3 regions of the Streptomyces sp. SYSU D01066-1 genome follow, and region 1 is predicted to be linked to each of the others. Evidence: riboswitches for the same ligand, from Rfam matches in the RefSeq annotation. Region 1 holds a riboswitch; each other region holds the start of a gene.
What was found. Region 1 has a riboswitch for cyclic di-AMP ahead of ACY1JF_RS14950 (LysM peptidoglycan-binding domain-containing M23 family metallopeptidase). Riboswitches for the same ligand answer to the same signal wherever they lie in the genome.

Region 1 (10,200 bases):
CCAGCGCACCCCGGTGGTCGGCAACACCGTCTACGAGGCGCTGCACGGTGCCAAGAAGGGATTCAAGGACGCGTTCGCCCCGCAGGGACTCTTCGAGGACCTCGGGCTGAAGTACGTCGGTCCGATCGACGGGCACGACATCGGGGCCGTCGAGTCGGCGCTCAGGCGCGCGAAACGCTTCCACGGGCCCGTACTGGTGCACTGCCTCACGGAGAAGGGCCGGGGCTACGGACCGGCCCTCGCCCACGAGGAGGACCACTTCCACGCCGTCGGCGCGATGGACCCGCTCACCTGCGAACCCCTGCGCCCCGCGGGCGGACCGTCGTGGACCTCGGTGTTCGGCGACGAGATCGTGCGGATCGGCGAGGAGCGCGAGGACGTCGTGGCGATCACGGCGGCCATGCTGCACCCAGTGGGCCTCGGCGGGTTCGCCGAGCGGTTCCCCGACCGGGTCTGGGACGTCGGCATCGCCGAGCAGCACGCCGCCGTCTGTGCGGCGGGCCTCGCCACCGGCGGCGTCCACCCGGTCGTCGCCGTCTACGCCACCTTCCTCAACCGGGCCTTCGACCAGGTCCTGATGGACGTGGCCCTGCACCGCTGCGGGGTCACCTTCGTCCTGGACCGGTCCGGCGTCACCGGCGTCGACGGCGCCTCCCACAACGGCATGTGGGACATGTCGGTCCTCCAGGTCGTCCCCGGTCTGCGCATCGCCGCCCCGCGCGACGCCGACCAGTTGCGCGCCCAGTTGCGCGAGGCGGTCGCCGTCGACGACGCGCCGACGGTGCTGCGCTTCCCCAAGGAGTCCGTGGGCCCCGTCGTACCGGCGGTGGACCGGATCGGCGGCCTCGACGTGCTGCACGCCGCGGACGAGCCCGAGGTGCTGCTCGTGGCCGTCGGCGTGATGGCGCCGGTCTGCCTCCAGGCCGCCGGACTGCTGGAAAGCCGGGGCATCGCCTGCACCGTCGTCGACCCCCGCTGGGTCAAGCCCGTCGACCCCGCCCTGCCGCCACTGGCCGCACGGCACCGCCTGGTCGCCGTCGTCGAGGACAACAGCCGCGCGGCCGGGGTCGGCGCCGCGGTCGCGCTGGCCCTCGGGGACGCCGAAGTCGACGTACCGGTACGGCGGTTCGGCATCCCGGAGCAGTTCCTCGCGCACGCCAAACGCGCCGAGGTGCTCGCCGACATCGGTCTCACCCCGGTCGAGATCGCCGGCCGGATCAGCGCGAGCCTGGCCCTCGCGCCGGGACAAGGAGAGAACTGAATGACCAAGGAGTTCGACCTCGGCGCGCTCCTGGCCGAGCGCGGGGCCGAGCGGTACGAGCTGCACACCCGGCACCTCAACCACCAGCTCCCGCGCATGCTGCGCACCATCGGCTTCGACAAGGTCTACGAGCGCGCCGAGGGCGCGTACTTCTTCGACGCGGACGGCGACGACTACCTGGACATGCTCGCCGGGTTCGGGGTGATGGGCCTCGGCCGCCACCACCCCGTCGTCCGCAGGGCGCTGCACGACGTCCTCGACGCCTCCCTCGCCGACCTGACCCGCTTCGACTGCCAGCCGCTGCCGGGCCTGCTCGCCGAGAAGCTGCTGACGTACAGCCCGCACCTGGAGAGGGTGTTCTTCGGCAACAGCGGCACGGAGGCGGTCGAGACGGCGCTGAAGTTCGCCCGGTTCGCCACCGGCAGACCCCGCGTCCTCTACTGCGACCACGCCTTCCACGGGCTGACCACCGGCTCCCTGTCGGTGAACGGCGAGTCCGGGTTCCGGGACGGCTTCGCCCCGCTGCTGCCCGACACGGCCGTACCGCTCGGCGACCTCGACGCGCTCGCCCGGGAGCTGAGGAAGGGGGACGTGGCCGCCCTCGTCGTCGAACCGATCCAGGGCAAGGGCGTGCACGAGGCGCCGCCCGGCTACCTGCGGGCCGCGCAGGAGCTGCTGCACCGGCACAAGGCGCTGCTCATCGCCGACGAGGTGCAGACCGGCCTCGGCCGCACCGGCACCTTCTACGCCTACCAGCACGAGGCCGGCGTCGAGCCCGACCTGGTGTGCGTGGCCAAGGCGCTGTCCGGCGGGTACGTCCCGGTCGGCGCCACCCTCGGCAAGGACTGGATCTTCAAGAAGGTCTACTCGTCGATGGACCGGGTGCTGGTGCACTCGGCCAGCTTCGGGTCCAACGCGCAGGCCATGGCGGCCGGGCTCGCGGTCCTGCACGTCATGGACGACGAGCGGCTCGTCGAGAACGCCCGGACCACCGGTGACCTGCTGCGGTCCCGGCTCGCGGCGCTCGTCGACAAGTACGAGCTGCTCGCCGACGTACGCGGCCGGGGGCTGATGGTCGGCATCGAGTTCGGCCGGCCCGCCTCGCTGAAGCTGCGCAGCCGCTGGACCATGCTCCAGGCCGCCCGCAAGGGCCTGTTCGCCCAGATGGTCGTGGTGCCCCTGCTCCAGCGCCACCGCGTCCTCACCCAGGTCTCGGGCGACCACCTGGAGGTGATCAAGCTCATTCCGCCGCTGATCGTGGGGGAGCGGGAGGTGGACCGCTTCGTCGACGCCTTCACCGAGGTCATGGACGACGCGCACAGCGGCGGCGGACTGGTGTGGGACTTCGGCAGGACGCTGGTGAAACAGGCGGTGGCACACCGCTGAGGCCGCTGTTTTTGCCTGTGAGGCAAAAGATTTGCCTCACAGGCAAAAACAGGGCTGAATGGGGGGCATGAGCCCCTCGGAAGCCTCCGGAGCCCCCGGAGCCGGGCCGGCGGCGGACCTGCCCGCCGTGGCGCCCCAGCTCCGCGAGCTGCGCCGCCGCGCCTCCCTCACCCTGGAGGCCGCGGCCCGCGCCGCCGGGCTGTCCCCGGCCCACCTCTCCCGGCTGGAGACCGGACGGCGCCAGCCCTCGCTGCCCATGCTGCTGGCCCTGGCCCGTGTCTACGGTACGACCGTCTCGGACCTGCTCGGCGAGACCGCCGCCGAGCGGGACGCCGTCGTGCGCGCCGCCGACGCGGAGCCGACCGTCGCGGGCGGCTGGACCTACCGGCCGGCCGGCGCCCCCGGCCGCGGCATGCAGGCCCTCCGGGTCCAGGTGCCGTACGGCTCGCAGGGCGACATCGTGCGGGTGCACCCCGGCGAGGAGTGGCTGTACGTGCTCGGCGGGCGGCTGCGGCTGCGTCTGGGCGACGCCACGCACCTGCTCATCCGCGGGGACAGCGCGCACTTCGACTCGCTGACCCCGCACCGCATCGCGGCGGCGGACCCCGACGGGGTCGAGCTGCTGTTCGTCCACACCCTGCTGCAGAGCCCCACGGCCACGCTGTGCCTGGGGCCGCTCACCGGAGGCACGCCATGAGTGACATCGAGGAGAAGTTCCCCCGCGCCCTGTGGGTGCGGCTCATCGTCTACATCGCCGTCGGCCACGTCTTCGCGGCCTTCGTGTACCTGCTCTTCGAGGTCGGCGCGAAGTGACGTCCTAGTCCAGCAGCCGGTCGCGCAGCCGGTCCCGGGTCCGCGGGGTGATCCGCAGGCCCCGCTCCAGATAGGCGTCGACGCCGCCCCAGGTCCCCTCGATGGTCTCGAAGGCCGCGGTCAGGTACTCGGCGCGCGCGTCGAACAGGGGGCTGAGCAGTTCCATGACCTCGGGGGAGTAGGCCGAATCCGCGGAGCCGCTGCGCTTGACCTTGTAACGGCGGTGCTTCTCGTTGGACTTCAGGTAGTCCTCGACGATCGCCTCCCGCTCCACGTCCAGCGCCAGCAGTGTCACCGCGATCGACAGGCCCGCGCGGTCCTTGCCGGCCGCGCAGTGCATCAGGGCCGGGACGCTGTCCCCGGCGAGCGCGTGCAGCACCTGGGAGTGCTCGGCGGTGCGGTCCGTGATGATCGAGCGGTACGAGGCGATCATCCGGTCCGCGCCCTTGCCGTCGGCGAGGATCTCCCGCAGTTGGTCCAGGTCGCCGTCGCGGACCATCTTCCAGAACTCGGCGCCGTCGGCCGGGTCGGACAGCGGCAGGTTCACATTGCGCACGCCCGGCAGGGTCACGTCGGGGCCTTCGAGCTTCTGGTCGGCCGCGTTGCGGAAGTCGAAGACGGTGTGCAGGCCCAGGCCCGCGAGGAACGCCGCGTCCTCGGCGGTCGCGTGGGCGAGGTGGCCGCTGCGGAACAGCACGCCGAACCGCACCCGCCGTCCGTCCGCGGCCGGCAGGCCGCCCACGTCGCGGAAATTACGCACCCCGGCCAGCTCCGGCTCGGTCGACGGGACCTGTTGCGTCACAAGGACTCCTCCCATTCGGCCCCGCTGCCGCTGTTCGACGGCGGGTGCGCCCGACGATACGGCATACCGGCCCCCGAAAGCGTCCTAGTTGTCCCTCTGTGTGACTTGTGATGCGTCTGTCTGAATTGGAGCGTTTTTCCCAACTCGCTCTGGAATAAAAGTCGCTGGAACGCGCCCGCGTGAGCAGCGTCATATCCGTGACCGTGCGTCGCGCTTCATGTCCACGTAATACGGGGGCTTTTCAAGGGCGTTCGGCCCCGGCGCATTCGCCGCCGTAGACGCAGGGTTACCGATATTCCCCACAAAGGATCATGTGAAACGCCTTCACCGGTAATCCCTCGCTTGTCCCTGTGCGTCCTGGTCCCTTACGTTCACCATCGATCCGGACGGACGCCTAATCCTGCCGCCGACCGGAGACCACACCCACCCACCACCCGTACGCGGCAGGAGCGGGGGACCCACAGGTACGACCGCCTGTTCCGGTTCCCGGGACGGCTAGGGGTAAAGCCGCGCTCCCGTGGCGCGGCCGGGCATCTCCAGCCCGCACCCGACAGCTCACCTCGCAGGCGCCGGAGAGGAACTCACCATGCCCGCGAAGGGTAAGCACCGCCGTACCAGGACCCAGCGCCTGACCCGCGCCCTCGCCGCCGCCGGAACCGGCGGCGCCGCACTCGCCCTGCCGCTCCTGGGCGCCGCGGGTGCCCATGCCGCTCCCGCACAGTCCGCCGCCGCGCAGGAGGCGCGGACGTACACCGTCCGTGCCGGTGACTCCCTGGCGAAGATCGCCGACGCCGAGAACGTCAGTGGCGGCTGGAAGAAGCTCTACGCGGACAACCGCGACGCCGTCGGCGACGACCCCTCGCTGATCCGTCCCGGCCTGAAGCTCGCCCTCGGCGGCGAGGCCGCGGCGAGCGCCGACTCCGCCTCGGACGCCACGGACACCACGGGCGCCGCGGACACCGCGGACACCGCGCAGAAGGAGTCGGCGCAGTCGGCCTCGGACACCTCTGAGGCTTCGGACAGCTCCGCCGGCTTCGTGGCCCCCGTCGACGGTGACACCGTCGGCACCCCGTACCACCAGTCGGGCAGCATGTGGTCCAGCGGCTACCACACCGGTACCGACTTCGTCGTCCCGACCGGCACCCCGCTGAAGGCCGTCGGCGCGGGCACGGTCGTCACCGCCGGCTGGGGAGGCGCGTACGGCAATCAGGTCGTCATCAAGCTCGCCGACGGCAACTACGCCCAGTACGCCCACCTGTCCTCGATCTCCGTCTCCAGCGGCGACGCCGTGACGGCGGGGCAGCAGATCGGTCTCTCCGGCGCCACCGGCAACGTGACCGGCCCGCACCTGCACTTCGAGATCCGCACCACGCCGGACTACGGCTCGGACATCGACCCGCTCGCCTACCTGCGGTCGCACGGCGTCTCCGTCTGACGCCGCCCGCTCCGCGCGCCCACCGAAGGCCGGACCCCGATCCCCGGGTCCGGCCTTCGGTGCGTCCTGCGCCCTGTGTTCTGTGTCTGCTGGAGCGGAGCTTGCTTATTCCGTAATAGGCCAACACTTTAAAGTGGCCTTTCTCACCGCCCGTCAACCCCTGCCTACGGTCGCGTAGGTCACAATCCACGGTGAATCATGGGCCGACGTGGCAGACGATTCGAAGAGTGACGAGAGAGCAGTGATCGGGTCGTACGTGGCGGTGGGGGACAGCTTCACCGAAGGTGTGGGTGATCCCGGCCCCGGCGGGGCGTTCGTCGGCTGGGCCGACCGCTTCGCCGTTCTGCTCGCGGACCGACGGCCCGAGGGCGACTTCACGTACACCAACCTCGCCGTACGCGGAAAGCTGCTCGACCAGATCGTGGCGGACCAGGTGCCCCAGGCGGTCGCTCTCGCGCCGGATTTGGTCTCCTTCTGCGCGGGCGGCAACGACATCCTCCGGCCCGGCACCGACCCGGACGAGGTGGCCGAACGGTTCGAGCGGGCGGTGGCCGCACTCACCGCCACGGCCGGCACGGTCATGGTGACGACCGGCTTCGACACCCGGCGGATGCCCGTCCTCAAGCACCTGCGGGGCAAGATCGCCACGTACAACGGGCACGTGCGGGCCGTAGCCGACCGCTACGGGTGCCCGGTGCTGGACCTGTGGTCCCTGCGCAGCATCCAGGACCGCCGCGCCTGGGACACCGACCGGCTGCACCTCTCGCCCGAGGGACACACGCGCGTGGCGCTGCGCGCCGGCCAGGTCCTCGGTCTGCCGGTGCCGGCCGATCCGGAGCAGCCCTGGCCCCCGCTTCCGCCGCGCGGCACCTTCGACATCCGCCGGGACGACGTGCAGTGGGCGCGCGAGTACCTGGTGCCGTGGATCGGACGCCGGCTGCGGGGTGAGTCCTCCGGCGACCACGTGACGGCCAAGGGGACGCTGTCGGCGGACGACATCAGGACGCGGATCGCGGCGGTCGCCTGAGCCGACGGCGGGCGGATGACGGAAACCGCTGTCACACCGGACGGCCATAATGAAGGCCTGTCCTACCCCACTTGGAGGTACCGTGGCCGGTTTCCGTCCCCTCAGCCCGGGGCTCCGCGCACCGTGGCCCGAGGCCTTCGGCGCGGACCCGAGCGGTGAGCGCATGGCGCGCATCCGCAGATCACCGCACTTCGCGGACGGCGTCTTCCAGAACCCGGGAGGCGCCGCCCGCACCCGGCCCTCCGACTCGACCGGGTTGGTCAAGTCCTACCTGGACCGTCAGGCGCGGGCCCGCCGGGTTCCCGCCGGGACCATCCCCATGCACCCCGTCACCGTCGCCGACCTGGCCCGTCCCCCGGCCACCGGTCTCCGGCTGACCTGGGTCGGGCACTCCAGCGTGCTGGCCGAGATAGACGGGCAGCGGGTGCTGTTCGACCCGGTGTGGGGCGAGCGCTGCTCCCCGTTCTCCTTCGCCGGCCCCAAACGGCTGCACCCGGTGCCGGTGCCGCTGGCCGCCCTCGGTCCGGTCGACGCCGTCGTCATCTCGCACGACCACTACGACCACCTCGACCTGCCCACCGTCAAGGCGCTGGCCGGCACGGACACCCTGTTCGCCGTTCCCCTCGGTGTCGGCGCCCACCTGGAGCGCTGGGGCGTCCCCGCGGGCCGGCTGCGTGAGCTCGACTGGCACGAGGAGACGCAGGTCGGCGGCCTCACCCTGACCGCCACCCCGGCCCGCCACTTCTGCGGCCGGGCCCTGCGCAACACCCAGCACACACTCTGGGCCTCCTGGGTGGTCGCCGGGCCGGAACACCGCGTCTACCACAGCGGCGACACCGGGTACTTCGACGGTTTCCAGGACATCGGCGCCGCGCACGGCCCGTTCGACGCCACGATGATCCAAGTCGGCGCGTACGCGGAGTTCTGGCCGGACATCCACATGACCCCGCAGGAGGGTGTCCGGGCCCACCTCGACCTGCAGGGCGGGCGTCCGGGCGGGGTTGTGCTGCCGATCCACTGGGGCACGTTCAACCTGGCGCCGCACCCGTGGGCGGAGCCGGGGGAGTGGATGAAGGACGCGGCCGAGGAGGCTGGGCAGGCGGTGGCGTTCCCGCGGCCGGGGGAGCCGTTCGAGCCGGCGGGGGAGCTGCCGGTGGAGGCGTGGTGGCGGGCGGTGTCGGGTCCGATCGAGCGTCCGTGGCGTGCTCCTCGGGGCGCGGAGGGTGTGGCCGGGACGAGCAGGGGTGATCTCGACCTCGCCAGTGAGCGGTGAGTGGTGAGGGCGGTCGGGGGCGAGATGGGGGAGATGGCGCGGATGCCGGAGCGTCTCTCTGCTGAAGAGCGGGATCGTTTGCTGCGAGCCCTGGACGGGGCGCCAGGCGTGGAGTGTGGAGTCACCGCGCAGTGCTTCAGGCCCTTGCCGTCCCTGGGAGGACCGTCTCGGGTTGTTGTCCGGCCGCGCGTTGTGGAGTGCTGAGCTTGTGGGAGGGGCCCGGCCGGGCAGCGCGGCTGCGCGAATCGGCCCGCTGCCGGCCGGCTTGCTCGGTAGATCGCTTCGTCCGCGCTGCCTTGCCCATCAAGGACGCGTTTGAGGCGATGACGGTGTTCACAGGTGCTCACCTTCAACGTGTGCTGTCGGTTGTCGGTGCGCGCCGGAAGGCGCACCGGTCGGCACAGCAAAAATTGGACCGTCCGAGGGGGCTTCACCCGTCGTGCGTCGTTGAGGCGGTGCCCGGTTTTTCGCGGCCGGTGCCGCCAGACGGAAGCCCACGCCGATCGCTTCGAGATGCGGCTCGCAGACGCCGTGCCGACGGGCGCACCGGGCCAGGTCCCGGTCGTGTCGGGGCCGGCGGCGCGAACGGCATGCGGATCGCGTACTTCGCGGCCGACAGCCCTGGCCGGCCGGTCGCCGCTCTCCAGCTCCGTCACCGGCCGCGGGCCCGGGTCGCCGGCCTGCGCGGCCTCCCCCTGCACACCACCGCCCAGAGCGAGGTCCGGCTCGCAACCGTCCAGGTCGCTCCCGACCTGCCGGCCTGGTGCCCATGCTCGCTCCGGCGGGCAAGGCCCGGCTCCGAGAGCCTTGTCGCCTGCGCTTCCGCCTGTTCTCCGCGGCCGCCCAGCTTGTCCCCATCGGCCGACACGGACTCGGCCTCCCCCAGGACCGGCCCAGGACCGGCCAGATCACCGCCGTCCTCGAACGGCTCACGCTCCTGCCCGGGCCCGGCTGGCCGGCGACTCCTACCGTCCCGACGGCCGCACCATCCGATCCCGTGCTGTGGAACCTGGCGCCCACCCGAGGTGGCGACCGGGCCGTCGGCCTGTCCACGATCAGCTCCGGACAGCGAAAGGGCCCACCGACTCCGTCCACGGGCCCTCACCAAGGATCGAGGGTGACGGCGCGGGAGCCCTGCCCGTCGTGTGCCCCCTCCCTCCCTTCCTCCCGCACGCGGGCTCCGTCACTGGATGCTGTGCATGTTCAATGAGAACTTGCCGATCTGCATCGCACAAGGAGATCGACTGAAGCCGACTTTTCAGGCGAAAGGTGGCCTCCTCGTAAGGGGAACCGCCGCCCGCTGGGCATCCATTGTCCGTGTATGCAACATTCACCCTCCATGGCTTGATCGATCATCGGCTGGCGCCAGAAATTCCCCCACACCCTCAGAAATGTTCGATCTTGAGCGTTTTGATCCACCTACAAAACATCGCCGCTGCCGGTCATCATCTTCAATGTCTGCATGGTTAGGGCGGATGCCGGGAAACGCGAGACGGCGATAACCGCACCATCTCTAGCGAGGACTGCGCGGCGATGACGTACAGACCTGTGGCAGGACAGGCCATCTCGATGGGGAAGGGCCGGTTGGCTCCCTTGGTCGACGGCCCGAGTGGAGCCGGACCTCAAGGATGTTTTCGGCGGCCGGCGTGGTGTTCATTCGCGCAGTCGAGCAGGAGAGGGCTCGAATGACGCCACGCTGACGGAGTCGTCGGAAACCGAACCCGCCTTCTCATCTCTCGTTGACGCCCCGGTTGGATGGTGTTTTCCGAAACCTCGGGGAAACGGTCGATGTTCACCGAGACCACGGCCACCTGCGACGGAGCGGCACGCGAACACCGCCTGCGGCGGAGCGCGCTCCGCAGCGGGAAACCGTTGCGGGCGGCGTGAGCGCATACTGCGCTGCGCCGGCTGACTTTCACGTACTGGCCGGGCGTTCGGCTTGGGATGCATTCGGCGAACACGGTGACTTCCGAGGGTTCCAGCCAGGGCCTGCCGCTCGCGAAAGCGGCCCGCGCTAGTTCTCCGAAAAGCCCCCTACCTCCCCTCGTCGGCCCTGTGTGACCTGGACGACCTATCGCCTCTCCCGGCAAGAAAAGCGCCTCTGAACTACGCGACATGAGTGACCCCGCAGACGATGACGTCGCTGGGCCTCGTCACATCGAAACCCCGTCCCGGCGCCGGGCTCCTCGTGGGCTCGGGTTCG
Region 2 (10,200 bases), on a different contig from region 1:
CCCGCCTCTCGTCCGCCTGGGCCGGCCTCGCCCGCCCGGCACCGGCCGTCGCTCCACGGCCGTCGCCCGGCGCGGAGACACCGCCGCTCCGCGGGTCCGGCACGCACCGGTGCGGCGGTCCCCCGGCCGCGGCCCCGCGGACCGGTCCGGGGCCGCCCGCCTCCCGCAGGGCGGCCGGAGGCGGGATCAGCCGGCCGGCTTCGTCGAAGTACTGTGCGGCGAGTTCGCGGCCGTCCTCGTCGTCCACGGTCACCACCCGGTAGATCGTGGCCACTCCCGCTCCTCCGCCCGTGTCTGCGCTTTCCCGCGCCCCGGGTCCGGCGGCCCGTGGCTCGCCTCCCCCGGGTGCCGGCCCGGCTCCAGGAATCCTACGGAACGGGCGACGCTCTCTTGACACGGTTCGGATGTCCGTCCAAGTCCCTGTCCCGGACCGGCCGGACGGCGGAGCACGCCCTCCCGCCGGCCGGCGCTCCTCAGGTGGAAGCCACCGGCAGCACGTCCGGCGACAGCGCCGCCGCCCGTGCCGTGGCGCTGGTCATGCGGCGGCGGTGGTGGCGGCGGCAGAGCACCTCGTAGCCGACCTCGTCCAGGGGCTGGTCGACGTCGCCGACGACCACCTGGGCACCCTCGACGACCATGACGCCGCCCACCGTACGGGCGTTGTGCGTGGCGCGGGCCCCGCACCAGCACAGGGCCTCGACCTGGAGGACCTCGACCCGGTCGGCGAGTTCGACCAGGCGCTGGGAGCCGGGGAACAGCTTGGAGCGGAAGTCGGTGGTGATGCCGAAGGCGTAGACGTCCAGGTCGAGGTCGTCGACGACGCGCGCGAGCTGGTCGATCTGGTCGGGCGCCAGGAACTGGGCCTCGTCCGCGATCACGTAGTCCGCCCGGCCGCCCTGGGAGAGGTGGCCGACGAGGTACGCGTACAGGTCGGTGCCGTCCTCGACCTCCACCGCGTCGGTGACCAGACCGAGCCGTGAGGAGAGCTTGCCCTCGCCCGCGCGGTCGTCCCGCGTGAAGATCATGCCGACCAGGCCGCGCGCGGCGCGGTTGTGCTCCATCTGGAGAGCCAGGGTCGACTTCCCGCAGTCCATCGTTCCGGAGAAGAAGACCAGCTCGGGCATGGTGGGACGGGCACCTTTCGGCGGGTTTTTCGACAGGGGGCGGTTCAGGAGCGTACTTCGAGGAGGGGGACGAACTGCTCGGCGGGGGTCATCGAGCCGTGGTTGCCGACCATCGCCGACTCGTTCGGCTCCCGCTCGGAGGCGATGAGCAGGACGTCGTCCCGGGCGGCGGCGAGGACGTCGCCGATGCGGTCGTACACCCGCTGCTCCACGTGCGGGCCGAACCAGCCCGCCTCGACCGCCTCGTCGCGCGAGGCCACCCAGAACTGCTCGCCGAGCACCTCGCGCCAGCAGGCGAGGACGTCGTCATGGGCGCCCGGTACGGCGTAGACGTGGCGGGCGCGGCCCTCGCCGCCGAGGAGGGCGACGCCGGCCCGCAGCTCCCAGTCGGCGTCGAAGTCGACGCGGTGCTCCTCGTCGAAGGGGACGTCGACCATGCCGTGGTCGGCGGTGACGTAGAGGGCGGTGCGCGGCGGGAGCTGCTCGGCCAGGCGCTGGACGAGCCGGTCGACGTGGGAGAGCCGGCCGCGCCAGGTGTCGGAGTCGACGCCGAAGCGGTGGCCGGCGCCGTCGACCTCGGAGTAGTACGTGTAGACGAGGGCGCGGTCGGCGGCGGCCAGCCGCTCGGCGGCCAGGTCCATGCGGTCCTCGCCGGACTCGCGTCCCAGGAAGGTGCCGCCGCTGAGCGCGATCTTGGTCAGCGGGGTGTGCTGGAAGGCGGGGGCGGAGACCTGCACGGCGTGCACGCCCGCGTCGTGGGCGAGCTGGAAGACGGTGGGCCGGGGCTGCCAGACGTGCGGGTCGGTCCAGGGCTGCCAGCGGAGCTGGTTCATCAGCTCGCCGGTGGCCGGGTCGCGCACCGTGTAGCCGGGCAGGCCGTGGACGCCGGGGGGCAGGCCGGTGCCGACGGAGGCGAGGGAGGTCGCGGTGGTCGCCGGGAAACCGGCGGTGACCGGGCGCCCGGTGCCACCGCGTGAGCTGCCCAGGAGCGAGGTCAGGAAGGGCGCGTACTCGGGGTGCGCGCGCAGCTGCTCCCAGCCGAGGCCGTCGATCAGGAAGACGCAGTTCCGGTCGGCGGGGGCCAGCTCCCCGATCGAGGCGCTCATGCCGGGGACGCCCATGCCGGCGGCGAGCGTGGGCAGCAGGTCGGCGAGCGAGCCGCTGCCGTACGCGGGGACGGGGGCGGAGGCGACCGGGAGGGGTTCGGGATGGACGTCCCAGGCGGTGGACCGGTGCATCAGCGCGCGCTGTCCGCGGTCGCCTCGGAGAGGGCCTGGGCGAAGGCGAGGGCCTGCCGCACGGTCTCCGGGCCGTCCCCGGCCTCGCTGACCCTGAGGCTGAGGTCGTCGGCGGTGGAGCTGCCCGTGTAGCCGTGGTCGGCCTCGCAGTTGGGATCGCCGCAGGCGGCGGGCTCCAGGTCGATGCGGGCGACGGCGCCCCAGCCGATGGTCAGCACGATCTCGCGGGGCAGGGTGCCCGGCTTGTACTGCTCGGGGTCGGCGACCACCCGGCTGACGACGATGGAGGAGATCCGGCCGATCCTGACGGACTCCGTGGACGTCGTGGCGTAGGGCGACGGGGAGGTGTCGTCGGCGGCCTGCTCGTCGGTGTGGCTGACGATGAAGCGGTTGCCGGTGAGGACGAGCACGGTCACGTGCCGCCGCACCTCGTTCTGGTCGAACGTGGTCTCCTGGTGGACCAGGTACGACCGGACGGGTTCGCCGCCCACGGCGGCTTCCACCGCCTCGGCCACGAGGGCCGGGTAGTAGCCGCTGCGCTCGATCGCCGCACGCAGCCCCTGGGTCGTCGTACTGGTCTTGGCCATGCCGTCCATCCTACGGGGACCCACTGACTGCCCGGCACGGTCGTGGGCGCGCGGGACCACCGCGGGCCGTGCTCAGTACGCCGGGAGCGTGCGCGGACCGAGGTCGTCCCGGGCGGGCGGCGGCGCCAGGCGCACGGAGGCGCCCAGGACGCTGAGACCGCGCGGGGCGACGACCACCGGCTCCAGGGTGACGGCGACGACCTCCGGATGGTCGTCGACCAGGCGGGAGACGCGCTGGAGCAGCTCCTCCAGGGCGGCGGTGTCGACCGGGTCGGAACCGCGCCAGCCGAAGAGGAGCGGAGCGGTACGTATCGAACGTATCAGCGATGCCGCGTCCCGGTCGGTGACCGGGATCAGCCGGTGCGCCGTGTCGCCGAGCAGCTGGGTGGCGGCTCCGGCGAGCCCGAAGGAGAGCACGGCGCCGGCCGCCGGGTCGATGACGGCCCGTACGACGGTGTCGACGCCGCGCGGCGCCATGGCCTGCACCACGGGCCGCAGCTCGGCCGGGGTCCCGAACAGCTCGGTCAGCTCCTCGTACGCGCGTCGCAGCTGCTCCTCGTCGGCCAGGTCGAGGCGTACGCCGCCCAGGTCGGCCCGGTGGCGCAGATGGGGGGCGGTGGCCTTCAGGGCGACGGGCCGGCCCAGGCCGCGCGCGGCGGCGACGGCGGCGTCGGGGGTGGGGGCGGGCAGGGCGCGGTGGACGTGGACGCCGTAGCGGCCGAGCAGTTCGCAGGTCTCCTCGGCGCCGAGGGTGAGCCCCTCGCCGCGCGCGAGGAGGCGCTGGATCAGCTCGGCGGCGCCCTTCTCGTCCACGTCCTCGTACTCCGGCACCTTGCCCGGCTCGGCGGTGTCGCGACGCCAGCGGGCGTAGGTGACGGCCTGGGCGAGGGCCCGGACCGCGCGCTCGGCGGCGGGGTAGGCGGGGATGAGGCGGGTGCCCTCGGCGGGGCTCTCGGCGGGGCCCTGGGCGGGACTCTCGGCGGGAACGTGGGCCGGGGGCCGCCCGGGTGGGACGGCGGGCTCCTCCGCCGGGGCGGGGGGCCGGCCGGCCGGCGGGGGCGGGGCCGGGCGGGGGGCCGGGGCCGTGCTCGTGGCCGCCGACAGGGCCCGTGCCAGGCCGCCCAGCTCCACGTGGACCACCAGGACGGGCTTGGCGGGCGACTCGACGGTGGCCGAACGCAGGGCCTCCGCCAGGGCGGCGTCGCCGGCCGCGCCCTCGCCGAAGGCCGGGATCGCGGTCACCACCACGGCGTCGCACGCGTCGTCGGCGAGCGCCTCGGCGAGCGCCGCCCGGAAGTCCGCCGGTGCCGCGGCCGTGGTCAGGTCCAGCGGGGGCAGCGGGCGCAGCCCCTCGGAGAGGCACGCGTCGTGGGTGAGCAGGCCCAGCGACTGCGAGTTGCCCAGGATGGCCACCCGCGGTCCGGCGGGCAGCGGCTGCCGGGCCAGCAGCAGCCCCGTGTCGACCAGCTCGGTGATCGTGTCGACGCGGATCACGCCGGCCTGCCGCAGCAGGGCCGAGACCGTCGCGTGCGGCAGCCGGGTGGCCCGTACCGGGTGGCCCCGCGGCGCCGCGCCGCCGTGCCGGGCGCCCGCCACCACGACCAGCGGCTTGACCGCCGCCGTGCGGCGCGCGAGGCGGGTGAACTTGCGCGGGTTGCCGATGGACTCCAGGTACATCAGGGCGACGTCGGTGTCGGGGTCGTCGTACCAGTACTGCATGACGTCGTTGCCGGAGACGTCGGCCCGGTTGCCTGCGGAGACGAAGGTCGACACGCCGGTCACGCCGGTGACCCCGCCGCCGCGCCGGTGCAGCCGGGAGAGCAGGGCGATGCCGATGGCGCCCGACTGGGCGAACAGCCCGATCCGGCCGGGGCGCGGCAGCTCGGGGGCGAGGGAGGCGTTGAGCCGGACCTCGGGTGAGGTGTTGACGACGCCGAAGGCGTTGGGGCCGATGATCCGCATCCCGTACGCGCGCGCGTGCCGCACCAGGGCGCGCTGGCGCTCACGGCCCTCGGGACCGCTCTCGGCGTACCCGGCGGAGACGACGACCAGTCCCTGCACGCCGTGCCGGCCGCACTCGGTGACGACCTCCGGCACCCGCTCGGCGGGGACGGCGACGACCGCGAGGTCCACGGGCCCCTCGATCTCCCGCACCGAGCGGTGGGCCGGCACTCCGTCCAGCTCCGTCCGCCCCTCCTCGAAGGCGCGGTTCACGGCGTACAGGCGGCCGGTGAAACCGGCGTCCCTGATGTTGCCGAGGATGCCGCGGCCCACGCCGCCGGGGGTGCGGCCGGCGCCGATGACCGCGACCGAGCCGGGGGTGAGCAGCCGCCGGACGGAACGGCCCTCGGCGCGCTGTTCGCGCGCGTACTGCACGGCGAGCGAGCGGTCGGTGGGTTCGAGGCCGAACTCCAGGCGGACGACGCCGTCCTCGAAGCTGCGCTTCTGGGTGTACCCGGCGTCCGTGAACACCTTGATCATCTTGGTGTTGGCGGGGAGCACCTCGGCGGCGAAGCGGCGGATGCCGCGCTCGCGCGCGACCGCGGCGATGTGCTCCAGGAGCGCGGAGGCCACGCCGCGTCCCTGGTGGGCGTCCTGGACGAGGAAGGCGACCTCCGCCTCGTCGGCCGGCCCGTGCGCGGGCGTGCCGCCGGCGCCGATCCGGTCGTAGCGTACGGTGGCGATGAACTCGCCGCCCACCAGGGCCGCGAGTCCCACCCGGTCCACGAAGTCGTGGTGCGTGAAGCGGTGGACGTCCTTGGCGGACAGCCGGGGGTAGGGCGCGAAGAAGCGGTAGTACTTGGACTCGTCCGAGACCTGCTCGTAGAAGCTGACCAGGCGCTCGGCGTCGTCGGCGGTGATGGGGCGCACGCGGGCGGTGCCGCCGTCGCGCAGCACCACGTCCGCCTCCCAGTGGGCGGGGTACTCGTGCCGGTCCGACGCGGTCTGCATGGGGCCCAGCGTACGGCTCGGGTACGACAGCGGCCCGGGGCCGAAGGGGGCCGTCCGGCGGGAGCGCCGTATGGAAGACTGGTCTAGACAAGCCTGCACGACCGAAGGGCAGAAACACATGGCTGAGCGCCGCGTCAACGTCGGCTGGGCCGAGGGCCTCCACGCCCGCCCCGCCTCCATCTTCGTCCGGGCCGCCACGGCCAGCGGCGTCCCGGTGACGATCGCCAAGGCCGGCGGCAACCCCGTCAACGCCGCCTCCATGCTGGCCGTTCTGGGTCTGGGCGCCCAGGGCGGCGAAGAGGTCGTCCTCGCGTCGGACGCCGAGGGCGCGGACGCCGCGCTGGACCGCCTGGCCAAGCTGGTCGCCGAGGGGCTCGAGGAGCTTCCGGAGACCGTCTGAGCCGTCGCGCGCCCCGGGGCGAGCCGTGCCGGTCCTTCGGGGCCGGCACGGCTTCCGTGTTTTCCGCACCCGGTACCCGGGCACCGTGAACCAGCCGCGTTCCCCGGCGGAAAAGACACGGGGACGGTAATGAAACGGCAGCAGAAAAATACCCCGCTGAATAACTCCTCTTTGTATACGGCGTCCGTGTTAATACCGCAGGCTCGGCATGTTTACGGCACGTTGCGAGTTCCTCACACGCTCCGCGCGGTCGGCGCCCGGGGCGGGGCGCAGGCGGTGCGCGGCCGTCGACCGCTCGGTGTGCAGCGCGGTGAGCGACCGGGCGCGTTCGCCGTCGCCCCGGGCCACGGCGTCGACGATCGCGCCGTGCTCCGCCCAGGTGTCGACCGGGCTGGCGGGCGCCTCCACGGTGTACATCCAGGCGATCCGGTGCCGCAGCCGGGTCAGCGTCGAGGTCATCGCCGCGCTGCCGGCGGCCTGGGCGAGCGTCTCGTGGAACCAGCCGTCCAGCGAGCGCAGGTCGTCGCTGTTGCCCCGCCTGGCCCGCTCCTGGCCCAGCCGCACCAGGCCGCGCAGCACCTTCAAATGGGCCTCGGTGCGCCGCTGGGCGGCCCGGGCGGCGCCGAGCGGCTCCAGGAGCAGCCGCATCTCCAGCAGGTCGGCGGCCTCCTGTTCGGTGGGTTCGGCCACGCACGCGCCCGCGTGGCGCCGCGTCACCACGAATCCCTCGGCCTCCAGGGTCCGCAGGGCCTCGCGCACGGGGACGCGGGAGACGCCGTAGCGCCGGGCGAGGAGTTCCTCGGTGAGCCGGCTGCCGCGCTCGTAGACACCGGCGACGATGTCGTCCCGGATCGCCGTGCACACCGAATGCGCCGGAATACGCATGACCGACCTCCGCCTTAATCCCCGTGAAACGTCGACGATTGACGCGTGTTCAGTGACTCTATTGCAATGCGCCGCGCTTTCCGACGGGGGGGCGGTTTCCCTGGCTGTTTTTGGTCTGTTTTTGGTCACCTTTAACGTCCGAAAGCCCCGGCTCGGGGAGCCGGGGCTTTCGGGTGTGCCGTGCCGCGGGGCGTCAGACGGTGACGCCGTGGGAGCGGAGGTAGGCCACCGGGTCGATGTCCGAGCCGTACTCCGGCCCGGTGCGGGCCTCGAAGTGCAGGTGCGCCCCGGTGACGTTGCCGGTCGCCCCGGAGAGGGCGATCCGCCGGCCGGGGGTGACCGTCTCGCCGACGGAGACGCCGATGGACGACAGGTGGCCGTACTGGGTGTACGTCCCGTCGTGCATCTTGATCACGACCTGGTAGCCGTACGCGCCGCCCCAGCCGGCCTCGACGACCGTGCCGGCGCCGACCGCGCGGACGGCGGTGCCGGACGCGGCGTGGAAGTCGATGCCGGTGTGCGTGCCGGAGGACCACAGACCGCTGCTGGCCCGGTACGCGGTGGACACGTAGGAGCCGCTGATGGGGGCCACGTAGGTGTTCAGGCGCTTGCGCTCGGCCTCGCGGGCGGCGCGCTCCTGGTCCTCGCGGGCCTGCTCGGCGGCCTCGGCGGCCCGCTCGCGGGCGGCCCGCTCGGCCTGCTCCCGGGCGGCGGCGTCCTCGGCGGCCTGCCGCTGGGCGGCGGCCTGGGCGCTGACCTCCTCGGCCACCGAGTCGCCGAGGGTGATGACCGGGGTGAGGCCGGTGTCCTGGGGGGACGGCTCGGCGGCGAACGCGGGGGCCGTGAGGGTGCCGATGACGCCGGTGGTGGTGAGGGTCGCGACCCCGGCCGCGCGGACGGTGGTGCGGTGTACCCGGCCGGGACGGCGGTGCTTGCCGGTGGCGCGCGTGAACGCCATGTAGAGGCTGGTCCTTTCCTTCCCTCTCGCCTACCGGGTTAGCTGACGGGTTCGGAGCAGGAAGGTCTCCTACGGGCCCCCTCGCTGCGCGCGGGCGTCCGATTCACCCCAGGGACTGGTGGGTCCCCGGCTCCCCTGGCTCGCGCCGTACGGGGACTCGGCGATGACTGTCCGGTGCCGCGGGTGCGGCGCACTGCCTGACGGACAGCCGGGGAGACGCTAAGCGGGCGTCGGTTCAAGACTCAAACGCATCACGGTTTTTGTTGTCCATCCCACAGGGCAGACGGGCAACCTCTGCACCAATCCACCCCATTCGGACACAGGGCGGTTCCGGCGGCACGAAGGTCGCCGGAACCGCCCCACGCGCGCGTGCCGCTACTCGGCGCTCACCACGGTGACTTCGCCGATGCCGAGGGCCTCGACGGGCTCCTTGATCCGCGCCGCGTCACCCACCAGGACGGTCACCAGACGGTCCACCGGGAAGGCGTTGACGACCGCCGCGGTGGCCTCGACCGTGCCGGTCTCGGCGAGCCGCTGGTACAGCGTCGCCTGGTAGTCGTCGGGCAGGTACTGCTCGACCTGGTCGGCCAGCGTGCTCGCGACGGCCGCCGCGGTCTCGTACTTCAGCGGCGCCACGCCCACCAGGTTCTGCACGGCGACGTCCCGTTCGGCGTCGGTGAGCCCGCCCTCGGCGAGCGTGCGCAGCACCTTCCACAGGTCGTCGAGGGCCGGGCCGGTGTTGGGGGTGTCGACGGAGCCGCTGATGGCGAGCATCGCGGCGCCCGTGCCGTCGGGCGCGGACCGCAGGACCTGGCCGAAGGCGCGGACGCCGTAGGTGTAGCCCTTCTCCTCGCGCAGGACGCGGTCCAGGCGGGAGGTGAGGGTGCCGCCCAGGCAGTACGTGCCGAGCACCTGGGCGGGCCAGACGCTGTCGTGCCGGTCGGGACCGGTACGGCCGATCAGCAGCTGCGTCTGGACGGAGCCGGGGCGGTCCACGATGACGACGCGGCCGGTGTCGTCGGCGGTCACCGGGGGCACGGGCCGCGGTTCGGCCGCCGAGCCCGTCCACGAGCCGAGGGTGTCGTCGAGCAGCGCGCCGAGGTCGACGCCGGTGAAGTCACCGACGACCACGGCGGTGGCGGTGGCGGGGCGGACGTGCTTCTCGTAGAAGGCGCGGACGGCCGCGGAGTCGATGCCGGCGACCGTCTCCTCGGTGCCCTGGCGCGGACGGGACATCCGGGAGTCCGCCGGGAACAGCTCCCTGGAGAGCTCCTTGGCGGCCCGGCGCGAGGGGTTGGCCAGTTCGTGCGGGATCTCGTCGAGCCGGTTGCGCACCAGGCGTTCGATCTCGCTGTCGGCGAACGCGGGGGCCCGCAGGGCGTCGGCGACCAGGCCGAGCGCCTTGGCGAGGCGGGAAGCGGGCACTTCGAGGGTGAGCCGGACGCCGGGGTGGTCGGCGTGCGCGTCCAGGGTGGCCCCGCAGCGCTCCAGTTCGGCGGCGAACTCCTCGGCGGAGTGCTTGTCGGTGCCCTCGGAGAAGGCGCGGGCCATGATGGTGGCGACGCCGTCGAGACCGGCCGGCTCGGCGTCCAGGGGGGCGCGCAGGAACAGCTCGACGGCGACGACCTGCTGGCCGGGGCGGTCGCACCGCAGGACGGTGAGGCCGTTGCCGAGCGTGCCGCGCTCGGGGGCGGGGAAGGCCCAGGGCTTGGGCTCGCCCGCCTGCGGCCGGGGGTGGAAGTCCATGGTGGCGAGCTCGGTCACTTGGCCGCCTCCTCGTTCTCGTCGGTGGCGTCGTCGGCGTCGGCGTCGGCTGCGGGGGCGGTGGGCTCGTAGACGAGCACCGCGCGGTTGTCGGGGCGCAGGCGGGCCTTGGCGACCTCCTGTACCTCCTCCGCCGTCACCTCCAGGACGCGCTGTACGGCGGTCAGGGCGAGCTGCGGGTCGCCGAACAGGACGGCGTAGCGGCACAGCTCGTCGGCGCGGCCGGCGACCGTGCCGAGCCGGTCCAGCCACTCGCGCTCCAGCTGGGCCTGGGCCCGCTCCATCTCCTCGG
Region 3 (10,200 bases), on a different contig from region 1:
CCTCGGTGAGCGGGACCGTCCGCTCCGCCAGGTCGAGGGCCGCCTCGATGTCGGCCCGCATCGCCGCGATCTGCTCCCCGGTGGGCGGGTCGGTCACCGCGCCGTCGCGCACCAGGTGCCGTTCCGTCATCCGGACGCAGCCGACGTCGACGGAGCGGGCGGCGCGGACGTGGTCGTCGCCGACGACGAACTCCGTCGAGCCGCCGCCGATGTCCACGACCAGGAAGGGGCGGTGCAGGTCGGCGCGGCCGGTCAGCTCCCTGGTGGCGCCGGTGAAGGAGAACTCGGCCTCCTGGTCGCCGGTGATCACCTCGGGTTCGACGCCGAGGATGTCCAGCACCCCGCGCACGAAGTCGTCGCGGTTCTCGGCGTCCCGGGAGGCGGAGGTCGCCACGAAGCGGACCCGCTCGGCGCCGTGCCGCCCGATGACCTCCGCGTACTCGCGGCAGGCGGCGAAGGTCCGCTCCAGCGCCCGCGGCGCGAGCCGCCCGGTGCGGTCGACGCCCTCGCCCAGGCGCACGATCGTCATACGGCGGTCCAGTTCGGCCAGCTCGCCCGTGACCGGGTCCGCGTCCGCGACCAGCAGCCGGATGGAGTTGGTACCGCAGTCGACGGCGGCGACACGGGTCACTTCTCGTCCTCCCCGCAGGCGGTGGTCACGCACGGGCCCTTGCGCCACCACTCGGGCAGCATCCCGATCGCCTCGTCGCCCAGCGGGTTCACGCCGGGACCGGCGGCCAGCGAGTGGGCGACCAGCACGTGCAGGCACTTGACCCGGTCGGGCATGCCGCCCGCGCTCGGGAAGCCGGTCAGCTCCTCGATCTCGTCGCGGCGCCGGATGTAGTCCTCGTGCGCGGCGCGGTACGCGGCGGCCAGCTCCGGGTCGGTGGCGAGCCGCCCGGTCATCTCCTTCATCACCCCGTCGGCCTCGAGGGTGCCGATCGCGGAGGCGGCCCGGGGGCACGTCAGGTAGTACAGCGTCGGGAACGGCGTGCCGTCGGGCAGCCGGGGAGCGGTCTCCACGACGTCCGGCTGCCCGCAGGGGCACCGGTGCGCGATCGCGCGCAGTCCGCGCGGCGGGCGGCCCAGCTGCCGGCGGAACGCGTCGACGTCCGCGTCGGTGGGCTCGGTGCGCGGGGTGGGCGGCGGGGGGGTGTGCATGGCTGGCTTCTGTCGTTCTTCCTGTGGGTCCTACTGGTGGCTGGCGGCGGCGTCGGCCTTGTCGACACCGTCCCAGAGCGTGCGGTACCAGGGCCGGCCGGCGGCCCCCAGACCGGTCCGCGACTGCTCGGCGGTACCCGGGTCGATGACGACGTAACCCGTCTCCCCCGGCATCACGTAGTGCAGCCGCCGCCGGATCTGCTGCTCGGCGTAGGCGTCGTCCTGCCAGCGCGCCTTGAGGTCGCGCAGGTCCTCGACCCGCTGCCGCGCCTGCTCCTTCTCCCGCTGGAGCTCGGCGATCTCGGCGCGCTGGGCGACGTACTGCCGTATCGGGTAGGCGAGCACCACGACCAGCGAGCAGATCACCATCACCAGCAGGGCCGCCCGGCCGGTCAGCCGGGAGCGGCGGGCCTGGCGCCTGGTCTGCGAACGGTAGACCCGGGCCGCGGTCTGCTCGCCGAGCGCCCTGATCCTGGTCGCGGTCGAGAAACGGTCCCGGTCCCTCACGGCCATCTCGTTTCCCGCCTCCCGTGCACACGCGTACGTCCCCGCACACGGTACGGGACCGGGTACGGGGACGTACGTACGACGCCGCCTTCCACAGGGCGGTCGGCCCTCGCCGCGCCTACTGGTTCGCGGAGCGGAACCGGGGGAACGCGCTGCGGCCGGCGTACACCGCGGCGTCGTCGAGGATCTCCTCGATGCGCAGCAGCTGGTTGTACTTGGCGACGCGCTCGGAGCGGGCCGGGGCGCCGGTCTTGATCTGGCCGCAGTTGGTGGCGACGGCGAGGTCGGCGATGGTGACGTCCTCGGTCTCGCCGGAGCGGTGGGACATCATGCACTTGAAGCCGTTGCGCTGGGCCAGCTCGACGGCGTCCAGGGTCTCGGTCAGCGAACCGATCTGGTTGACCTTGACGAGCAGGGCGTTGGCGGCGCCCTCCTCGATGCCGCGGGCCAGGCGCTCCGGGTTGGTGACGAACAGGTCGTCGCCGACGAGCTGGACCTTGTCGCCGAGCTTGTCGGTGATGGTCTTCCAGCCCTCCCAGTCGTCCTCGAACAGCGGGTCCTCGATGGAGACCAGCGGGTAGGCGTCGACCAGCTCCGCGTAGTACTCCGTCATCTCGGCGGCGGTGCGCTCCTTGCCCTCGAAGGAGTAGACGCCGTCCTTGTAGAACTCGGAGGCGGCGACGTCCAGGGCGAGGGCGATCTGCTCGCCGGGGGTGTAACCGGCCTCCTTGATCGCCTCCAGGATGAGGTCGAGGGCGGCGCGGTTGGAGTCGAGGTTCGGGGCGAAGCCGCCCTCGTCGCCGAGGCCGGTGGACAGGCCCTTGTTCTTCAGGACCTTCTTCAGCGTGTGGTAGACCTCGGCGCCCCAGCGCAGGGCCTCGGAGAAGGACTCCGCGCCGATCGGGGCGATCATGAACTCCTGGATGTCCACGTTGGAGTCGGCGTGCGAGCCGCCGTTCAGGATGTTCATCATCGGAACGGGCAGCAGGTGCGCGTTCGGGCCGCCCAGGTAGCGGAAGAGCGGCAGGTCGCTGGCCTCGGAGGCGGCGTGCGCGACGGCGAGGGAGACGCCCAGGATGGCGTTGGCGCCCAGCGAGCCCTTGTTGTCGGTGGCGTCCAGGTCGAACATGGCCTGGTCGATCAGGCGCTGCTCGGTGGCGTCGTAGCCGACCAGCTCCGGGCCGATCTGCTCGATGACGGCGAGGACGGCCTTCTCCACGCCCTTGCCCAGGTAGCGGTTGGAGTCACCGTCACGCAGCTCGATGGCCTCGAAGGCACCGGTGGAGGCGCCGGACGGAACGGCGGCACGACCCGTGCTGCCGTCGTCGAGGCCGACCTCGACCTCGACCGTGGGGTTGCCTCGGGAGTCCAGGATTTCCCGGGCTACGACGACGTCGATGGACGGCACGAGCATCTCCTTCTTCAATGTGACGCTTCTGTGTGACGCGTGCGTGGTGACGCATGTGTGTGACGCGGAGGTGCGGCACGCAGCGGCTCTGCGGGTCCGAGCCTAACCGGCTCCGGGAGATCGGCCAGCCGGTCACCCACCCGTTGTGCGGAACCGAGAGTAAATTGTTTCTGAACGGAACAAAGCAGGGGGTGGATTTCCGCCGTCACGTTTCGGACATGACCCCGCCCCGGCGCGTACGGGGGAGGACGCGCCGGGGCGGGGAGTTCGCACCGTCCTACTTCAGGTGCAGCTGCTGACCCGGGTAGATCAGGTCGGCCTCGTCGACGATGTCGTCGTTGAGCTCGAACAGCTCCGCCCAGCCGCCGTCGACGTCGTGCGCCTCGGCGATGGAGCTGAGGGTGTCGCCCTTGACGACCTTGTACTCGCCGTCACCCTTCTCGACCTTCTCGCCGGTGGGGGTGGTGACGGTCTTGCCGGCCGAGTCGGCCGACCCGGTCGACTCGGTCGACTGGGCCGTTCCGGTCGACTCGGCCGCCGGGCGCTCCTGGGAGCGGGAGGTCTGCTGCTCGGTGGAGCGGTCCTCGGTGGCGGTGGAGGAGCCGGTGCTCTGCTCCTGCGAACCGCTGCCCTGGCTGCCGGTGTAGCCGGCGCCGGACAGGCCCGTGCCGCAGGTCGGCCAGGCGCCCCTGCCCTGGGCCGCGAGGACCTTCTCGGCGACCTGGATCTGCTGGTCCTTGCTGGCCTGGTCGGCGGTGGAGGCGTACTGCGTGCCCCCGTAGGCCGCCCAGGTGGAGGCGGAGAACTGCAGACCGCCGTAGTAGCCGTTGCCGGTGTTGATGGACCAGTTGCCGCCGGACTCGCACTGGGCGACGGTGTCCCACTCGGACTCGGTGGCGGCGGAGGCGTTGCCGGCCGCCATCAGCGGGGCGGCGACGGCGGCACCGGTCACGCCGGCGATGGCGATGGCGCGAGTGGCCTTGGACGGACGACGGTGCTTGCCCTTGCTGGAGAACAGCATGGATGATCCCCTCACCGACGCCTGCGAGGTGAGCTGTCGGGTTCGGGCCGGTTGAGTTGCCCGGCCGGGTCCCTCACGGGACTCGGCTCCACCCCTAGCCGCTCCGGCTCAACTGCCCGGTGCGGCGACTTACCTTGGGTCCCCCGCTCCTGCCTTCGGCGCTTGCGCGACGACTGTTCCCGGACTGCCGCTGGCAGGATTCGGCGTTGCGGCGGCCGGGGCCCGCGATGGCGAGCGGTCACGACCGTAGGCAGGCCCGCGGTGGATTTTCAAAGACGATCAGGGCTTCTGAGACCTATCTCTCACGGCGTTTAATACGGACAATCACCCGCAACCGCGACGCGAACTGCCGTCACTCCTCGACCGGTTCGGTCCCGACGGCAAGCTTCTGACCGGGCAGGATGCGGTCGGGGTCGGCACCTACGGCCTCCTTGTTCGCGGCGTAGAGGGAGGACCATCCCCCGGCGAGGTCAAGGGAGTCGGCGATGGTCCAGAGACTGTCGCCGGCGCGGACGGTGTACGTCCCGTCGCCCGCGTCCCGGGCCGTCCCGTCGTCGCGCGAGGCGTGCCGCCCCGAGGACGACTCCGAACGGCCCTTCACCGCCTCCTCCTCGGCGCTGCCGCCGCGGTGCCGGCCGGTGCCGGTCCCGGTGGCCGCGTCACCCTCGCCGGTCCTGGTGAGGCTCGAAATGGCGGGGCTCGGTTCGAGGTTGTCGGCGCTGCCGGTGGCGCCGGAGGTGTCCGTGGTGTCGCGCTTGGTGGTGGCCGCGCCGCTCGCTTCCTCGACGGGGGAGGCGGATTCGGACGATGTGCCGGAGTCGGCCGATTCGTCGCCAGTGTCCGAAGTGTCGGCGGACGGAGTGGCCGAGGGGGAGGACGAGGGGCCGGAGGCGTCGGAGCCGGAATCAGAACCGGAGTCCGCCGAAGAGCCGGTCGAATCACTCGAACCGGCTGAACCGGCCGAACCGGCTGAATCGGCTGAATCGTCCGACTCCGCGTCTGAACCGGCCGAACCGGTTGAGCCGGAGGAAGCGGAGGAACCACTCGAACCGGAAGAACCGTCCGACTCCGCGTCCGATGACGCCGATCCGGACGAATCGTCCGACGCGCCGTCGTCCGACGCGCCCCCCTCCAGTCCGGCGAGCGGTCCGCAGGACGGCCAGGCGGCGACGCCCTGGGCCGCCAGCACCTTCTCGGCCACGCGGATCTGCTGGGAGCGGCTGGCCCGGTCGGCGGTGGTGGCGTACTCGAGGCCGCCGAACGCCTCCCAGTCCTCCTGGGACAACTGCAGGCCACCGTAATAGCCGTTGCCGCTGTTCTGGCTCCACGCGCCGCCGGTCTCGCACTCGGCGACACGGTCCCAGGCCGCGCCGTCGGCCGCGTGGGCGCCGGTGGCTCCGAGGAGCGGGATCGCGATGGCGGAGCCGGTGACTCCGGCAGCGACGACCAGGGCCGGGGCCTGGCGGGGGCGACGGTGTCGGCCGTTCCCGGAGAGCATGCGGAGACCTTTCACGAGACAGCAGGGCCCGCACGGCGGTTGGTGCTCGGTGCCGCGCTGATCCGTGAACGTATAGGCATACGATCACCCATCACAAGTTCATGCCGTGTAGATCACATGGAGATCACAGTGCTGACCGCGCGTCACCTTTGCGGGTGCGACGGATCATTCACTCGGTCGCGGTGAACGACACCGGCAGGGTGCGCAGGCCCCGCATGATGAGGCCGCCGCGCCAGCGCAGTTCGGCCGGGTCGGCGGCCAGGCGCAGGTCGGGCAGGCGGGTCAGGAGCGTGGCGAGCGCGGTCTGGCCCTCCAGGCGGGCCAGCGGGGCGCCGAGGCAGTAGTGGATGCCGTGGCCGTAGCCGAGGTGCTGGCTGTCCTTGCGGGAGAGGTCCAGGGTGTCGGGGTCCGTGAAGCGCGCCGGGTCGCGGTCGGCGGCGGCGAGGACGACGAGGACCGGGTCGCCGACGGCGATGTCCTGGCCGCCGATGGTGAGCGGCCGGGTGGCGAACCGCCAGGTGGCCAGTTCCACCGGGCCGTCGTAGCGCAGGAGTTCCTCCACGCCGGTCTCCAGCAGGCCGCGCTCGCCGGCCGCGAGCGACTCCTGGAGGCGGGTGCGCTGCTCGGGGTGGGTGAGCAGGGCGTACATGCCGTTGCCGATGAGGTTGACGGTGGTCTCGAAACCGGCGAAGAGGAGGATGAACGCCATCGCGGCGGCCTCGTTCTCGGTGAGGTGCTCGCCCTCGTCGGAGGCGCGGATCAGACCGGAGATGAGGTCCTCGCCGGGCGCGGGCTCGGGCGGCAGCGCCTGGCGTTTGCGGTGGATGAGGTCGGCGAGGTAGCCGCGCATCTTCTTCACCGACCGCGCGACCCCGCCCCGGGGGCCTCCGCCGTGCCGGATCATCATGCCCGCCCAGTCCCGGAAGTCGTCCTGGTCCTCGCGGGGGACGCCGAGCAGGTCGCAGATGGCGTAGATGGGGAGCGGGAAGGCGAACTCGTGGATGAGGTCGGCCTCGCCCCGTCCCGCGAAGGAGCCGATGAGGCCGTCGGCGAGTTCCCGCACGCGGGGCGCGAACTCGGCGACGCGGCGCGGGGTGAACGCCTTGCTCACCAGCCGGCGCAGCCGGGTGTGGTCCGGCGGGTCGATGTTGAGCAGGTGCGTCATCAGCTCCGCCTTGCGCTCCCCCGGGATGCCGGTCTTGCCCTTGGCGTGCGCAGGTTCGGCGTGATGCGCCGGGTTCTTCGACAGCCGGGGGTCGGCGAGCGCCTGCCGGGCGTCGGCGTACCGGGTGACCAGCCATGCCTCCACCCCGCTGGGCAGCCGGGTGCGGTGCACGGGGGCGTGCTCGCGCAGCCAGGCGTAGGCGGGGTACGGGTCGCTCGCGAACTCCCAGGTGAACAGTTCGGGGGCGGCAGGGGCCGGGGTGGCGGGGGCCGGGGTGGCGGGGGCGGGGGCGGCAGGAGCCGGGGTGGCAGGGGCAGGGGTGGCGCGGCGGGGCTCGGCTTGCTCGGTCACCCCCCGACCGTATCCGTCCCTCTTCGACGACCGCGTCCGCGCCCTTTACGACCGCGTCCGCGCCTCCGTCTCCCGGATCGCGTCCCGGTAGGCCCGCGCCGCCGCGCGCAGGGCCGCCTCCGGGTCCACGCCCTCCGCCTCGGCGCGCACCGCCAGCGCCAGCAACTCGTAGCCGGGGCCCTCGACGCGGGGCAGCGGGACGTCCAGGCCGGCCGTGCGCACCCGGGAGGCCAGCTTGGCGGCGAGGGCCAGGCCGGGCTGGCCGAGCGGGACGCCCTCGGTGACGGAGGTGCGTCGCTTCTCCACCGCCTTGGTGCGCAGCCAGTGCTCCCTGACCTCCTCGGGGGTGGTGGCGGTCTCGTCCCCGAAGACGTGCGGGTGGCGGTGGATCAGCTTGGTGACGATGGTTGCGGCCACGTCGTCGATGGAGAAGGGGGCCTCCGGGTCCTCCTCGGCGATCCGGGCGTGGAAGACGACCTGGAGCAGGACGTCGCCGAGTTCCTCACGCAGTTCGTCGCGGTCGCCCTCCTCGATGGCCTCGACGAGTTCGTACGCCTCCTCCAGGACGTACTTCACCAGGCCCTCGTGGGTGCGTCGCGACGACCACGGGCACTCGGCGCGGATGCGGTCCATGACCTGGACGAGGTCGAGCAGGCGGGCGCCGGGCAGGTCGTAGGAGGCGGGCAGCAGTTCCAGCTCGGGCATCGCGACGCGGCCGGAACCGGCCAGCCGGGCGAGTCCGTCGGTGAGGGCGGGCTCCCCCTCCCCGGTCGCCACGACCACCACCGTGTGCCCGCCCGCGCAGGCGTCGACCAGTTCCTCGGCGGTGGGGGCCGACTCGTCGACCCGTATCCCCGCCTCCCGCAGGTACGGCAGCTGCGGGTGCGCGCCGTCCGCGCACAGCACGCGGTCGGCGGCGCGCAGCGCCTGCCAGGCCGGCCAGGACAGCAGACCGGGGGCGACGCGGTGGCTGGTGGTGAGCAGGACGACGCGACCGGGGGCGGGGACCTGGCCGGCGGCGGCTTCGGGACTCGTGGCGTTCACACCTCGAACGTAACGCACGGCGCCGGATGCCCCGGAAGTTATCCACAGGGGGCGGGCTTCACGGCTGTACCGTCACGCCGCCTGGGGCACTCCCGCCGGCGCGACCTCCCGTAGCCAGGGCGTCTTCGCGTCGGCACGGCTGCTCTTCTCGACGTCCCAGGTGCCGTAGCGCGGGTTGAGGGCGATGTCCAGCTTCTTCGACGTCTGCGACAGGGCCTTCCAGAAGGCGGGCCGGCCGGTGTCGGTGCCGAGGTGCTCGGCCAGCTTCTGGGCCTCCAGCTGGAGACGGAGGTTGTCGTCGACGCGCCCCGGGGCGATGCCGTACTGCTGGAGCCAGACCGTCCTGAGCGCCTTGGCTCCCCCGGCCTGCTGCTGCAGCCCGGTGCGCATCTGCTGGACCTCCTTGCGGGTGACGGTGACGCCCGCGTCCTGGGCGGCGCGGTGCAGGACCCGGTCGAGGACCATGCTCTGGAGGGTGTCGCGGGTGAGGCTGCCGGTCCTGGAGATGGCCTGCGCGTACTGCGCCTCGTCGGGCACGGCCGCGCGCTGGGCCGCGCGCACCTCGCTGACCCGGTCCTCCAGCTGCGCGACGGTGATCCGCCGGCCGTCGACGACGGCCGCCGCACCGGGGTGCGCGTCGTTCCCGCAGGCGGTGAGGAGCGGTGCCGCCGCGGCGATCGCGGCGGTGAGGAGGAGCGCGGTGCGACGGCGGTGCAAGGGAACCTCCCGTTGGAGATTGTGCGACGGTGCACAAAGTCTTGCGGTGATCGATGGTAGGCAGTGGACGGGCTCCGGCCAACCCATTCGACCAACGATTCACCGGGACGTCGGGCACCGCCGCGCCGCACCGGTCGGAGTCGACGGGTGCGGGACTAGCGGGACCGCTCGTCCGTCGGCGCCGGGAGTTCGTGGGCGGTGAAGACGGGCGCCGGCGGGGCCGTGGCCGCGGTGGTGCGGAAGGTGCTGAGGGTGGTGGCGCTGGAGGCGGCGTAGACGCGGGTCTGGTTGGCGCTGGTGCGGTAGGAGAAGGCCCAGGTGGGGCCGGAGGCGTTGGTGTAGGCGAAGGCGGTGGGGTCGGTGGCCGCGATTTCGGAGGTCTCCCGCTTCCAGGTGCGCCAGGTGCCGGAGCCCTGGGTCTGTTCGCCGGTGTTGTAGAGGTAGCCGTCGTCGGCGCGGGCCATGACCTCGGTGATGCCGGTCAGCGGGCTGATGACGACGGACGGGGAGCCGGCGAAGGTCTGGTCGCCGACCTGGGACCAGGTGTCGGGGAAGGCGCCGCCCTCGGTGGTCTGGCCCATGGTGACGATGTGCCCGTCGGCGTCGCGGGCGAAGACGGCGAGCCGGTAGCCCGGGTAGACCACGACCGCCGGCGTGCCGGTGAAGCCCGTGCCGGGGAGGTTGGTCCAGGCCGAGAGGGTGCCGTCGCTGAAGTGGGCGGTGGTCACCGTGCCGGAGGCGTTGACGCCGAACAGCTGGATGCCGTCGCGGACGGTGACGGCTGTCAGCGGCTGGGTGTGGCTGCCGCCGCTCAGCGGCAGCCAGCTCATGAAGTAGCCGTTGGCCTCCTGCTCGACGCGGTACCAGGGCCTGCCGTCCGCGTCGACGGAGAACTGGACCAGCCGTCCGTCGGGCAGCTTCGCGGTGGTGGCGTGTTGGGCCATCCGACCGGCCAGGTCGGCCCAGTCCGACCAGTCGGCGCTGGACTGGGCGGCCTGGTTCCGCGTCCAGATGTCGCTGTTCAGGTTGTGGGCGGTCAGCACCAGGCGGCCGTCGGGGTGCTCGGCCAGCGAGGGCCGGCCGGTGAACCCCTCCTGGTCGTCGACGACGGTCCACTGGACGCTGTTGAAGTCGGAGGGGTCCGACTGGCGTCCGTGCACGAGCCGGCCGATGCCGTCCGTGTAGGCGTACTCCACGGTGCCGGCGGATGCCTGGAGGATGCTGGTGGTGCTGTGGGCCTCCACCGTGATCTGCGGGGCCGGCGGGGTGTGGTCGGTGGTGACGCCGCAGGTGTCGGGAGCGGCGGTCACGTTGAGGTACCCGGCCCA

Region 2: another riboswitch for cyclic di-AMP. It lies ahead of ACY1JF_RS16630 (M23 family metallopeptidase); the one in region 1 lies ahead of ACY1JF_RS14950 (LysM peptidoglycan-binding domain-containing M23 family metallopeptidase).
Region 3: another riboswitch for cyclic di-AMP. It lies ahead of ACY1JF_RS05835 (transglycosylase family protein); the one in region 1 lies ahead of ACY1JF_RS14950 (LysM peptidoglycan-binding domain-containing M23 family metallopeptidase).

Annotation. Positions count from the first base shown of each region.
Region 1 covers NZ_JBUDHV010000012.1:169,120-179,319, reverse strand. Annotated here, with positions in the region: gene dxs (1-deoxy-D-xylulose-5-phosphate synthase) at 1-1,261, shown strand, start outside; gene ACY1JF_RS14970 (aspartate aminotransferase family protein) at 1,262-2,647, shown strand; gene ACY1JF_RS14965 (helix-turn-helix domain-containing protein) at 2,715-3,344, shown strand; gene ACY1JF_RS14960 (DUF6126 family protein) at 3,341-3,460, shown strand; gene ACY1JF_RS14955 (tyrosine-protein phosphatase) at 3,465-4,262, opposite strand; cyclic di-AMP (ydaO/yuaA leader) riboswitch at 4,684-4,846, shown strand; gene ACY1JF_RS14950 (LysM peptidoglycan-binding domain-containing M23 family metallopeptidase) at 4,849-5,697, shown strand; gene ACY1JF_RS14945 (SGNH/GDSL hydrolase family protein) at 5,939-6,724, shown strand; gene ACY1JF_RS14940 (MBL fold metallo-hydrolase) at 6,807-7,997, shown strand; partial or broken gene ACY1JF_RS14935 (IS1380 family transposase) at 8,483-8,949, shown strand.
Region 2 covers NZ_JBUDHV010000015.1:31,138-41,337, reverse strand. Annotated here, with positions in the region: gene ACY1JF_RS16660 (thymidine kinase) at 474-1,124, opposite strand; gene ACY1JF_RS16655 (alkaline phosphatase family protein) at 1,169-2,362, opposite strand; gene ACY1JF_RS16650 (DUF5998 family protein) at 2,362-2,958, opposite strand; gene ACY1JF_RS16645 (bifunctional acetate--CoA ligase family protein/GNAT family N-acetyltransferase) at 3,022-5,901, opposite strand; gene ACY1JF_RS16640 (HPr family phosphocarrier protein) at 6,020-6,301, shown strand; gene ACY1JF_RS16635 (GntR family transcriptional regulator) at 6,491-7,186, opposite strand; gene ACY1JF_RS16630 (M23 family metallopeptidase) at 7,380-8,144, opposite strand; cyclic di-AMP (ydaO/yuaA leader) riboswitch at 8,157-8,317, opposite strand; gene ACY1JF_RS16625 (M16 family metallopeptidase) at 8,520-9,908, opposite strand; gene ACY1JF_RS16620 (M16 family metallopeptidase) at 9,905-10,200, opposite strand, start outside.
Region 3 covers NZ_JBUDHV010000004.1:87,527-97,726, forward strand. Annotated here, with positions in the region: gene ACY1JF_RS05815 (Ppx/GppA phosphatase family protein) at 1-631, opposite strand, end outside; gene ACY1JF_RS05820 (DUF501 domain-containing protein) at 628-1,161, opposite strand; gene ACY1JF_RS05825 (FtsB family cell division protein) at 1,192-1,674, opposite strand; gene eno (phosphopyruvate hydratase) at 1,787-3,076, opposite strand; gene ACY1JF_RS05835 (transglycosylase family protein) at 3,354-4,097, opposite strand; cyclic di-AMP (ydaO/yuaA leader) riboswitch at 4,101-4,268, opposite strand; gene ACY1JF_RS05840 (transglycosylase family protein) at 4,450-5,595, opposite strand; gene ACY1JF_RS05845 (cytochrome P450 family protein) at 5,765-6,997, opposite strand; gene ACY1JF_RS05850 (nucleoside triphosphate pyrophosphohydrolase) at 7,157-8,155, opposite strand; gene ACY1JF_RS05855 (SurA N-terminal domain-containing protein) at 8,228-8,872, opposite strand; gene ACY1JF_RS05860 (tachylectin-related carbohydrate-binding protein) at 9,028-10,200, opposite strand, start outside.